Regions from separate parts of the Planococcus sp. MB-3u-03 genome, predicted to be linked through region 1. Evidence: riboswitches for the same ligand, from Rfam matches in the RefSeq annotation. Region 1 holds a riboswitch; each other region holds the start of a gene.
The links. Region 1 has a riboswitch for lysine ahead of CW734_RS07250 (Na+/H+ antiporter NhaC family protein). Riboswitches for the same ligand answer to the same signal wherever they lie in the genome.

Region 1 (4,067 bases):
CAATAATTCAGGCGGGCATGCAGCGGGCGATGCGAAACAGTTCCAGGAATTGAACGATTTGCATTTTGAAGGATTATCCCCGAAACAACTTGACCTGTTCGAAGGCGGGTTCTGATGGTATTTGTGATCCTTCTAGTGACCGGGCTTGCTTCAGGGGTCGTCGGAGCGCTCATCGGCCTTGGCGGAGGCGTCATCTTGGTGCCTGTGCTGCTGTTCCTCAGCTCTTCAGTCAGCTTGTTTCCAGACTTATCCCCTCAACAGATTGTCGGGCTTTCGGTCGTCATGATGATTTTCACCGGTTTGTCTTCGACGATTGCCTACATGAAAGTGGGCACTGTCGATTACCGGAGCGGTTTCATTTTCTTTCTCGGCAGTGCGCCGGGCACGATTTTAGGCGCCCTCGTCAACCGCAGTCTGGATGTGCCGTCCTTTCAATTATATTTCGGCCTGCTGTTGGTGTGCTTATCGCTGCTCCTGTTGCTCCGGGATCGCTTGAAGGCGGTGAGCTGGTTTGTCGATAACGGCAAAAAGCAAAGTTTCTATGACCGCAAAACCGATCAGGAATACGTCTACGGCTATCCGATATGGTTCGCGCTCGCATTGACCTTCTTCATCGGCTTTGCATCCGGGCTATTCGGTATCGGCGGCGGTTCGATCCTCGTTCCCGCCATGATCCTGTTATTTTTATTTCCGCCTCACGTAGCCGTTGGAACGTCGATGCTGATGGTCTTCCTGTCGGCCATCGTCAATTCCATCACGCATATTTCGCTCGGCAATGTCCCGTGGATCTATACCTTGGCCATCATCCCCTCAGCATATATCGGAGCGAAGATCGGGGCGAGGCTGAACCGCAGCATCAAATCCGAGACTCTGGTTGTCGTGCTGCGGCTCGCATTATTATTACTCGGGCTCCGCTCGATTTACGAAGGAATTTTCAGTTCATAATGAGGTGTTTGACATGAGTGAAATCATCCATATTTATCATACGAACGATCTGCATAGCCATTTTGCGCACTGGCCCCGCATCAAATCCTTGCTGACGGAGCGCAGGCGCTGGCACGAAGAAGCGGGCGATGTGTGTTTGGTTCTCGATATTGGGGACCACGCTGACCGTTCGCACCCTTTTACGGAAGGCACAGCCGGCAAAGGCAATGTCCAGCTGCTCAATGAAGCAGGTTATGATGCAGTGACCATCGGCAATAACGAGGGGATTACGCTGTCCAAAGCAGAACTGGACGAATTATATGTGCAGGCTGATTTTTCTGTCGTGGTCGCTAATTTATTCGACTTAGACGGCAAGCAGCCAGAATGGGCAAGCCCGAATCAGATCATCGTAACGAATGATGGCACGAAAATCGGGCTCATCGCTGCAACTGCAGAATTCACCCCGTTTTACCGCCGCCTCGGTTGGCAAGTGACGAGCGGCAGGGAAGCCATCAAACGGGAAGCGACGGAAATCCGCCAATCGGTCGATTTCCTTATCTGCATGTCCCATCTCGGCATTCGGGAAGATGAACTGTTGGCAGCGGAATGCCCCGAACTCGACATCATTTTGGGGGCTCATACCCACCATCTCTTCCATCAAGGAAAAGAAATCGGCGGGACCTTGCTCGGCGCAGCCGGCAAGTTCGGCTATTACATCGGCCATATTGAAATTGATATAAAGACACGCAAGATGACAGCGGAAGTGATCGAGACCGACCAGTTGCCGGAAGCCGATGAAGGGTTCAATGAATACTTGGTCGGCGTCGGCAAGCAGCAAATGGCTGAGACGGTATTTTTCAACGAACAGCATTTGAAAGCTGAATGGTTCAAGCCCTCTCCTATGGCTGAGCTGTTTGGCGATGCACTGGTCTCGTTCGCCTCGGCAGATTGTGGATTGTTCAATGCCGGCATTTTCATGGAAGATATGCCGCAAGGGGAGATGACGCGCTATGATTTCCACCGCATGCTGCCGCATCCGATCAATCCGTGCGTGATCGATCTCAGCGGCGCGGAGCTGAAGGAAATTTACCTCCAATCCTTGAACGAAGACTGGCCGCAGCTCGAGCTCAAAGGCATGGGCTTTCGGGGAGCGGTGTTCGGCCGAATGATCCATAGCGGAATGGCTATGGACGATCATCAATTGATGGTCGGCGGCAAGCCTGCCGACCCAGATCGCATCTACCGGCTGGCGACGCTTGACCTGTTTACATTTGGCTATTTTTCCCGGCATTGAAGCGTGCGCCGAAAAGCTATTTCATGCCTGAGTTCCTGCGTGACGTCTTTGGTGATTATTTTCGCATGAAAACTGTTAAATAGAAGGAACATTCAAAATGGACTGTTAGTTGATTTCAAGTGCTTTTGGGCTATGCTTTTTATGAATTAGATATCGATGGGTAGAGGCTGCAGCCTTCATCAGTAGAATGTGCGAGTTTGACCGCGTAGACCGCATTCGAAAGGGAAGCTTGCCGAAATTACCGTCTCCGGGTCAAGGGCGGCGATTGGGGACATTTCGAACAGGAATGCCACTGTCATTTGCAGTTAACTGCGGATGGAGAGCTACAGGGTTGTTTGATGCTTGTGCACACAGACGAATTGTAGGAAGCCGGTTTATCCATTGGATAAGCCGGCTTTTTGGTCTAAGCCTTACCATCAAAATGAATAGGAGGAAATCTAATTATGGAAAATACAATCTTTTCGATTCTGCCGCCGATTATCGCGATTGCGATGGTGCTGTTGACGCGTCGTGTATTGCTGTCGCTCGGCGTCGGCATCGTAGCGGCTGCGCTTATCCTGACATCGTTTGCCCCGGTTGAGGCAGTGAATGAATTATTCACTTCGTTTGCGGTGATCTTTTGGAACGAAGGCTTTAACGCTTACAATGTCTTCATCATCTTGTTCTTATTGCTGCTAGGGGTCATTACAGCATTCGTCAGCCTGTCTGGAGGCAGCCATGCGTTTGCCGATTGGGCATCTGCGCGCGTGAAAACACGCCGCGGGGCGAAGTTGGTTACCGTATTTCTTGGCATTTTGATTTTCATTGATGATTATTTCAATGCATTGGCCGTTGGGCAAGTTGCACGGCCGATTACGGACCGCTATAAAGTATCATGTGCAAAACTAGCTTATTTCATCGATTCCACTGCTGCACCAATTTGTGTCGTGTCTCCCGTATCCAGCTGGGGAGCTGCGATCATCGGCATCATCGGGACGATCCTGGCTGGACAGACCTTCCTGGATTATTCTGCCCTGGAAGCGTTCCTATGGATGGCACCGATGAACTTCTACGTCATCGCGGCACTTGCCATCGTGTTCTTCGTCGCAATCCGTGATGTGGATTTCGGGGAAATGAAAAAACATGAACGCCTGGCAATTACAGAAGGCCAGTTGTTCAATCCAAATAAAGTGATTCCTGGGGAAATGAAAGAAGATTTCCCGAGCCATTCACACGGCCGCGTCCGCGATTTGCTCTTGCCGATCTTGTTATTGATCGTCGGAACGGTCGCAGCGATGATGTGGACGGGTTATGTAAATGCCGATAGAGTATTTGACATATGGCTCATTTTTGAAAACACGGATGTTCCTTTGTCCTTGCTTGCCGGTGGGTTGATCGGGGCGCTCGCTGCAATCGTCTTGTATGCGATGCAAATCAAGCGCAATGAAGCGGCAGAAGCGCATTGGATCGCCAGAGGCATCTGGGCGGGAATCCAATCGATGGCGGGCGCTGTCTTCATCCTAATCTTTGCCTGGTCGCTAACGTATTTGATTGATGCGTTGGAAACAGGTACTTTCTTGGCTGATGCTGTGGCTCGTGGCAATGTGCCAACGAGTGTCTTGCCGGTCCTATTGTTCTTGTTAGCTGGCGTCATGGCATTTTCGACGGGCACTTCCTGGGGATCGTTTGGGATCTTGCTGCCGATTGCCGGCACGATCATGATTCAGGCAGAACCGGAACTATTGCTTGCTTCCTTTTCGGCTGTATTGGCAGGGGCAGTATTTGGAGATCATTGTTCACCGATCTCGGATACGACGATTTTGTCGTCAACAGGCGCAGGAAGCAATCATATGGACCATGTGGTCACGCA
Region 2 (4,067 bases), 1.6 Mb from region 1:
CCGATGAATGTGCCGAGCGAACTGCCGAGATTGGTCAATACGATAACCAGCAAGACACGCGTCACTTTATTGTCCCAAAAGCCTTTTACGGTGAACACGTCTTTCGACAAAGTATCGAAATCCCCGACATTCGGCCGGCGGACAAAGGCTTGTGTGAGCCCCGAAAACCAGCCAGCCGCAACGAGCGGATTGAGCGATGAAATCGGCGCGGCGACAAAGGCAGTGAGGATCGCAAGCGGATGGCCGAATGCGACCGCGGCACCGATTGCGGCAAGCGTGCCGTTCCAAAGAATCCAGCTGATCGCCTGATCAAAGCCCGCTGCCGGATTTGCATAAAACGTATAGGCAATGATCGACAAGATGAGCAGCGGAATGGCCCAGCCGATGATCTTCGGCCATTTCGATTTCTTTGGCACTTCGTTGAGCGCCTTCAAATCCTGCTCTTGGTGGATTTCGCGTGTGATGCCCGGAATATGCGCGGCACCGAGAACGGCGACGACCCTATTCCCGGGAGCTTCTTTGATTTTCTGCGCCAAATACTGGTCGCGTTCGTCGATGAGCGGCTTTTTGATGCGCGGGAAGGCTTTGGTGAAATCGTCCATCACCGCGTTCAATGTATCCTGTTGCTTCATCTTCTCCAGTTCCTCTTCGGAAATCGATTCCTTGCTGAAAATGCTGAAGAACACAGAAGAAATGAGCTGGACCTTGCCCATCAGCCCGATATTGCCCCAGATGCGCGAAAAGGTCACTTGGATATTGCGGTCGGCAAGGACCAGCTCTGCTCCGGTCTCTTCTGCTGAACGGATGCCCTGGATCATTTCAGATCCAGGCTTGATGCCGAATTGGTCAGCCAAACGATTCTGGAACGAGGAAATGGCCAAGTTCATCAATAACAGGCTCGCCTTCTTATCCTTGATGATTTTGAAGATATCGGTTTCTTTCCATTTCTTATCCTGCATGACCGATTCATAGCGCTGTGCATCGAGTTCGATGCACACCGAATCCGGCCGTTCGCGTTCGACGACTTCCTTTACTTGCTCTGCGCTCAGTTTGGACACATGCGCGGTGCCGATTAGAATCAATTGTTTGCCGTCCACTTCGAGACGGGTGATATTGTCTTCCGTCATTATTTCTTGTGTCATGAGTGTACTTCCTTCATAGAATAGGATTTCTTCTTCATTTACAGTTGCCGATGAAAAAGACTGTCTATTCTTTATAATGAATCACCAAGCGCAAAATATCAATCTTTTCGAAAGCTTATAATTCCGGTGCATTGAAGGTATTGCCATCATTCAAATCACCGGCTCGGAAGCCTTTGTAGAACCATTCTTTCCGCTGTTCGGATGTGCCATGCGTAAAGCTTTCCGGAACGGCGTAGCCGCGCGTCCGCTTCTGGATCGTGTCATCACCGACCGCACTGGCTGCGTTCAAAGCTTCTTCCAGGTCGCCTTCTTCCAAATAGCCCATGCCTTGAGCATGATGCGCCCAGACGCCCGATAAATAATCCGCCTGCAATTCCAGGCGCACTTGCAATTGGTTGTATTCGGTTTCGCTCAGCTGATTGCGCGCCTGCTGGACATCCCCGAGCACGCCAAGAAGGTTCTGCACGTGATGGCCGACTTCATGCGCGACGACATACGCCATCGCAAAATCACCAGGTGCATTGAACTGGCGCTCGAGCTCATCGTAAAAGCTTAAATCGATATACAGCTTGGAATCCGCCGGGCAGTAAAATGGCCCCGTCGCAGAGCCGGCCATGCCGCAAGCTGACTGGACGCTTCCAGAAAACAGCACCAAAGTCGGCTCAACATACTCCATGCCTTCTTCAGCGAACACTTCCGCCCAAACCTCTTCCGTATCTGCGAGGACGACCGATACGAAATCGGCAAGTTCTTCTTCCCGCTCACTTGCCACATACGGTTCCGAAGTAGAAGCTCCTCCGCCATCGCCGAGTATCGCTCCTGGGTCGCCCCCGAGAAACGTGATCAACAGGACAATCAGCAAGCCGCCGATCCCGCCGCCGGCAAGAACCGGCCCGCCAACACCGCGCCCTCTCCTGTCTTCTACATTCCTGCTGCCCGCTCGTCCTTTCCATTTCATAACCGAAACCCTCTTTCCGCATTCATTTTTATAAAGCTATACCCGTTTCACCGGAAACTTTAATCCCATCTCGGCAAGCGGTAGACCAAAAATCGTTCGCGCGGATCTTCCGCTTCAACTGGAAGCTCAATGTCACCGGTCAATTCAAAAGCGGTGCGGCGTTCGAGGAAATCGGTATACTCGAGTGCGGGATAAAATAAAATTACTTCGACTTCCCGGGGATGATCGGCTACTGATGCCAAAATCTTATCTATTACCGTCATGAACACCGGATCGGAAAACGGATTGAAAAAATAAAACCAGCGATCTTCCGGATGGATTTCATAATCCTGTGCGTAGCCGTTGATGAATTCGATGTCCGCCTTCCCCTTAAAGCGCTGTAAATTCCGCAGCGCGGCTTCGTGCAGCGATGGGTCGACTTCCACTCCCGCTGACGGCGTCCCGAATACACGATGCGCAAAAAAGTTCAAGCGTCCTTTGCCGCTGCCGAAATCGACCAGCCTGCCGCTGCCCTTAAGCGGATGCGCCTTGAACAATCTATCCAGCCACGCATAGGGCGTCACTTCGAAACGGTGCTCATGCATCGACGCATTAAAGCCCATTTGTTCGCCACCGGTTTGGATATTCAATTGCCGGTCCATTTGATGATCGTCCATCTGATTGCCTCCTTTTATCCAGTGAGATCAATTAAAGCCGCAGCTTACTATTCCCACATTTTGCAAAATAAAAAATGCTTTTTCTCTTGCCATTCCCATTTCTTTCTGTTATATTACAGCTAATTCAATAATTTCTTGCTTCCTTAGCGGAGCGAGGATAGAGGCGCAAAAACCATCAGTACGCAATCCGAGGAGTATGAGCTCTTAGGACGATTGCCGAAAGGGGGATTTGCCGAAGCGGCAGGATGCTCATATTCCTGTGCGCTGGTTCTGCACTGAAGAAGTGCCGGACTGTCATATAGGAAACTATATGGAGGGCTATCTGACGAACAGGAACGATTGGTAAACATTGTTTCTAACGGCAGCAACGGGCCCCCGTTGCTGCCTTTTTGTTTACTCCGGACCGGCCCCCACCTCTAACTTTTGAAAAAAACTTAGAAAAGGGTGTGTTCTCTATGAAATTCGGTCAAGTGATCACTGCGATGGCGACGCCATTCGACTCAGACGGTGAAATCGATTTTCAGGCAACAACAAATCTCGTGGAATATCTAATCAATAACGGTTCGGACGGCATCGTCGTCGCCGGGACGACCGGCGAATCGCCGACTTTGTCGACAGACGAAAAAGTGGCGCTGTTCGTCCATGTCGTCACCGTAGCAGACGGGCGCGCGAAAATCATCGCGGGCACCGGCTCAAACAACACGCGCGCATCGGTCGCCTTGACCCAGCAGGCAGAGCAAGCGGGCGTCGATGGCATCATGCTCGTCACTCCTTACTATAACAAACCCTCACAGGAAGGCATGTACCGCCATTTTGAAGCGATCGCAAACGCGACGACGCTTCCGGTCATGCTCTATAATATTCCGGGCCGCAGCGTCGTCAATCTATCGGTCGATACCATCGTCCGCCTATCGCTTATCGACAATATCACCTGCGTGAAAGAAGCAAGCGGCGATTTAGATGCCGCTTCTGAAATCATCGAACGCACAAGCGGCGACTTTGCCGTCTACAGCGGCGATGACAGCCTGACCTTGCCGATGCTTTCTATCGGCGGAACAGGCATCGTCTCGGTCGCATCGCATATCATCGGCAATGAAATGCAGGAGATGGTTAAATTGTTCCGCACAGGCGATACAGCTGGAGCCGCCGCGCTTCACCGCAAATTGCTGCCGACGATGAAAGCTTTGTTCGCAGCACCGAGCCCGAGCCCGGTCAAAGCGGCACTCAACCTATCGGGTGTCCCGGTTGGCGGCGTGCGCTTGCCGATGCTCGCTTTAACAGAAGAAGAAACCGCCACTTTGCAGCAATTCC
Region 3 (4,067 bases), 190 kb from region 1:
GAATGCAAACAATGCTCTGATACCAATGATCGATAATACAATAAAGACTAGAAGTGTGAAGTAAGTTGAGTAGCGCTGTGCTTTCTCTGAAACCGTGATTCCCCACGTCACAAAGAAAGACCACAATCCGTTCGCCAAGTGGAACGTCGCGGACAGGACACCCAATACGTAGAAGGCGAACATGAACGGATTCGACAGGATGTTTTCCATCATGTTGAAATCTGCCTCTGCTGCACCAATCGCAACTTGGAATCTTGTCTCAAACACGTGCCATGCGATAAAGACCACAAGGAAAATCCCGGTGTAACGCTGTGCAACAAATAAGATGTTGCGCATGTAGCTGTAATGCCCCGGGTTGTTTTTCGCTGTGAACGCTATGTATAATCCGTAAAAAGCATGATACATGAGCGGCAAGTAGATGACGAAAATCTCCAGGAAGATGACGAATGGAAGATTTGCCATGAAGTGGGCAGCTTGGTTAAACGCTTCCACGCCTTGCGTAGCGAAATGGTTGACGATCAAATGCTGCGTCAAGAACAATCCGATTGGAATGACCCCGAGTAAAGAGTGCAGCCTGCGCATTAAAAATTCACGATTGTTATCCAAAAATTTTACCCCCCTCAAAACATTAGTTGGCAGCGCAAAGTTTTCCTATATCAGGAAAATATCTCTGCATTGCTATAAGCATCATGTACAAGAATATGACATATTTATTGTACTCCCCCCCTCTAGGAGCGTCAAGGCAAGGAAGCCTTTTTGGACGCATCCAGTCTAGGGTCTGTGACGATTTTTGCGGATATTAAATAGGAAGGAATTCATGAAAAGCTATATTTTTATTTCGAAACAGGCGGGATACAGGCATCCGTTTCACTGTTATATAAGCCCATATAGGACCGTAACGGCATCATTTCAAATTTGAACAAATTGTGAATTTTTGCACAAACTTTAGGGAACATAAAAAAGCCCAGCTTGGCCGGGCTTTTTGCTTATCTGACAGACGCTGGCGTCAGTCCGTATGCATCGTGGAGCGCATTCGCTGAACGTTCCATTTCACTCGCCGGCACGACGACAGATACTTTGATTTCGGAAGTGCTGACCATTTTCACCGGTACGTCTTGAGCGCGGAGAATATCGAACATTTTTGCCGCGACACCCGGATTCGATACCATGCCGGATCCGACGATCGACACTTTCGCCAATCCGGTTTCGATATCGATGGCGTTATAGCCGATCTGCTCCTGCGCTTCCGACAATACGCGCTGCGCTTCTGCCAGGCTATCTTCTTTGATCGAGAAGGAGACCGACGGAGGAAATTCCTCACTGATGCTTTGAACGATGATGTCGACATCGATCAAATGATCCGCCAGAGTCGTGAAGATGTTGGCAAGCGACCCGTTAAATGGCTTCGTATAGCTGACAGTGATGCGGGCGATGTCTTTTTCGAATGCCACACCGCGCACGATTAGATTTTTTTCCACAGTGATCACCTCTTGTATGATAGTTCCCGGTTCATCCGAGTAGCTGGCCCTTACAGAGAGGGGCACTTGGTTATTCTTGGCGAATTCCACGGCGCGCGGATGAAGGACTCCCGCTCCGAGATTGGCCAGTTCGAGCATTTCGTCGTATGAAATCTGTTCAAGTTTGCGTGCGCCTGTGACATAACGCGGGTCGGACGTGTAAACTCCGTCAACATCTGTGTAGATCTCGCATTTTTCAGCACCAAGCGCCGCCGCCAGCGCTACAGCGGTCGTATCGGATCCGCCGCGGCCAAGCGTCGTGATGTTGCCGCTCTTGTCGACGCCCTGGAATCCTGCGACCACGCAGAACAAGCCGAGGTCAAGTGCCTCCTCCAAACGCTGGGTATGGATTGTTTCGATGCGCGCATTGCGCGGAACGGATTCCGTTTCGATGCCCGCCTGCCAGCCTGTGAAACTCAATGCATCGTGGCCGAGTTTTTTGAACGCCATCGCCAAAAGGGAAATGGTCACTTGTTCACCTGTCGCCAGCAGCATGTCCATTTCACGCTTTGGCGGCTCAGCGGAAATCTCTCCCGCAAGGCCAAGCAGCGTGTCTGTCGTTTTGCCCATTGCCGAGACAACGATGACGACACGCTTGCCTTGTTGTTTTTCCCGGATGGCACGTCTTGCCACGCCGACGATTTTCTCCGGAGACGCCACTGACGTCCCCCCAAATTTCATTACAATTGTTGTCATTTTCTCCACTCCCACTTAAGATAAGTGGCCCTCAATAAAAAAGAGGCAACTCGCCGATTGCCCGGCAAGCTACCTCTCTTCTCATGTACGATTTCAAACGTCCATGTGAGATAGCCCTCCAGAGTCAAACTCTGACAGCCCTGCATCTCTTAAATGCAGGACCAGCATACGCGCAAGCAGTGCGCCGTAAACTTCGGCGAGCGTCCCTTTTGGCATCCTTCACAGATTCTGCAAATCTCGGAATGCTTACTATTGACGTCCGCTCCTCTATCATCACTTTTTACAAGTGATTCAATTGTGTTATTACAATACCACGAAGTTATTCCTGTTGCAACGGCTGTTCTTTGAAATGCCGTTCAATTTCCATGGCCAGTTTCTCGGGAATGCCGGCCTGCTGGATCTCTCCGGCGTTCGCTTCCTTGATTTTTCGCACGGAACCGAAATGCTTCAGCAATTGCTGCTTGCGTTTCGGGCCGACACCTTGCAAACCGTCGAGCGCAGACTGAATCGAATTCTTGCCGCGCAATTGGCGGTGGAACGTGATGACAAAGCGGTGGACTTCGTCTTGGATGCGCTGCAATAAATAAAACGCTTCACTAGTCCGCTTGAGTTCCACCATTTCGACGGGGTTGCCGTACAAAAGCTGAGACGTTTGGTGCTTGGCATCTTTTGCAAGCCCTGCAATCGGGATATCGAGTCCGAGTTCGTCTTCGATGATTTCACGCGCCGATTCGATTTGGCCTTTGCCCCATCGATGATGATCAAGTCGGGCAGCGGCAAGCCGTCCTTCAACACGCGGCTGTAGCGTCTGCGGACTACTTCACGCATCGCCGCATAATCATCGGGCTTCTGAGCGGAGCGGGTTTGTACTTCCGGTAATCTTTCTTCGATGGTTTGCCGTCAATAAAGACGACCATCGCCGACACCGCGTCCGCACCTTGGATATGGGAGTTATCGAACGCTTCGATACGCAGCGGCGTGTGGATGTTCATCGCTTCGCCGAGTTCATTGCACGCACCGACTGTCCGTTCTTCCTGGCGCTCTAGCAATTGGAATTTCTCCTTGATGGCGATTTCCGCATTCTTGCGCGCAAGCAGCACCAAATCTTTCTTCTTGCCGCGCTGCGGGACAAGCACTTTCGCGCCGAGCCATTCTTTCAGGAATTCTTCATCTTCCGCTTCCTGCAGCAGGATTTCATTCGGTTTGATATGATCCGGCTTTTCATAGAACTGGCCGAGGAATGTCAAAAATTCTTCTTCAGGATCCCGGTATAACGGGAACATCGAGACTTCGCGCTCGATCAGCTTTCCTTGGCGCACGAAAAAAACTTGCACGCACATCCAGCCTTTATCAACAGCGTAAGCAAAGACGTCGCGGTTGGTGAAATCGTTCATGGCCATTTTCTGTTTTTCCATGACCGATTCGATATGGCTGATCTGGTCGCGGTATTCTTTCGCCCGTTCGAACTCCAGATTCTCCGCCGCTTCGCTCATCTTCTCGGTCAGGTCCTGCTTCACTTCGCGGAAGCCACCGTTTAGGAACCGGCTGATGCCGTCGATCATTTCACGGTACGTATCCTTTTCCACCGGCTTAACACAAGGCGCGAGGCATTGGCCGAGATGGTAGTACAGGCACACGCGGTCCGGCATCGTATGGCATTTGCGGAGCGGGTATAAACGATCCAGCAGTTTTTTCGTTTCGCTTGCTGCATAGGCATTCGGATAAGGGCCGAAGTATTTCCCTTTATCTTTTTTCACCTGTCTGGTGATGACCAATTTCGGGTGGCGTTCACCTGTAATTTTCAAATACGGATAGGTCTTATTGTCTTTCAGGCGGATATTGTATTTCGGGTCA

Region 2: another riboswitch for lysine. It lies ahead of dapA (4-hydroxy-tetrahydrodipicolinate synthase); the one in region 1 lies ahead of CW734_RS07250 (Na+/H+ antiporter NhaC family protein).
Region 3: another riboswitch for lysine. It lies ahead of CW734_RS08250 (aspartate kinase); the one in region 1 lies ahead of CW734_RS07250 (Na+/H+ antiporter NhaC family protein).

The regions. Positions count from the first base shown of each region.
Region 1 is NZ_CP025135.1:1,201,618-1,205,684, forward strand. It holds gene CW734_RS07235 (DUF72 domain-containing protein) at 1-115, shown strand, start outside; gene CW734_RS07240 (sulfite exporter TauE/SafE family protein) at 115-945, shown strand; gene CW734_RS07245 (bifunctional metallophosphatase/5'-nucleotidase) at 959-2,218, shown strand; lysine riboswitch at 2,372-2,552, shown strand; gene CW734_RS07250 (Na+/H+ antiporter NhaC family protein) at 2,662-4,067, shown strand, end outside.
Region 2 is NZ_CP025135.1:2,937,032-2,941,098, forward strand. It holds gene CW734_RS15910 (TraB/GumN family protein) at 1-1,127, opposite strand, end outside; gene ypfJ (KPN_02809 family neutral zinc metallopeptidase) at 1,258-2,100, opposite strand; gene CW734_RS15920 (class I SAM-dependent methyltransferase) at 2,160-2,756, opposite strand; lysine riboswitch at 2,907-3,085, shown strand; gene dapA (4-hydroxy-tetrahydrodipicolinate synthase) at 3,212-4,067, shown strand, end outside.
Region 3 is NZ_CP025135.1:1,388,738-1,392,804, reverse strand. It holds gene CW734_RS08255 (succinate dehydrogenase cytochrome b558 subunit) at 1-606, opposite strand, end outside; gene CW734_RS08250 (aspartate kinase) at 987-2,213, opposite strand; lysine riboswitch at 2,317-2,491, opposite strand; partial or broken gene uvrC (excinuclease ABC subunit UvrC) at 2,533-4,067, opposite strand, start outside.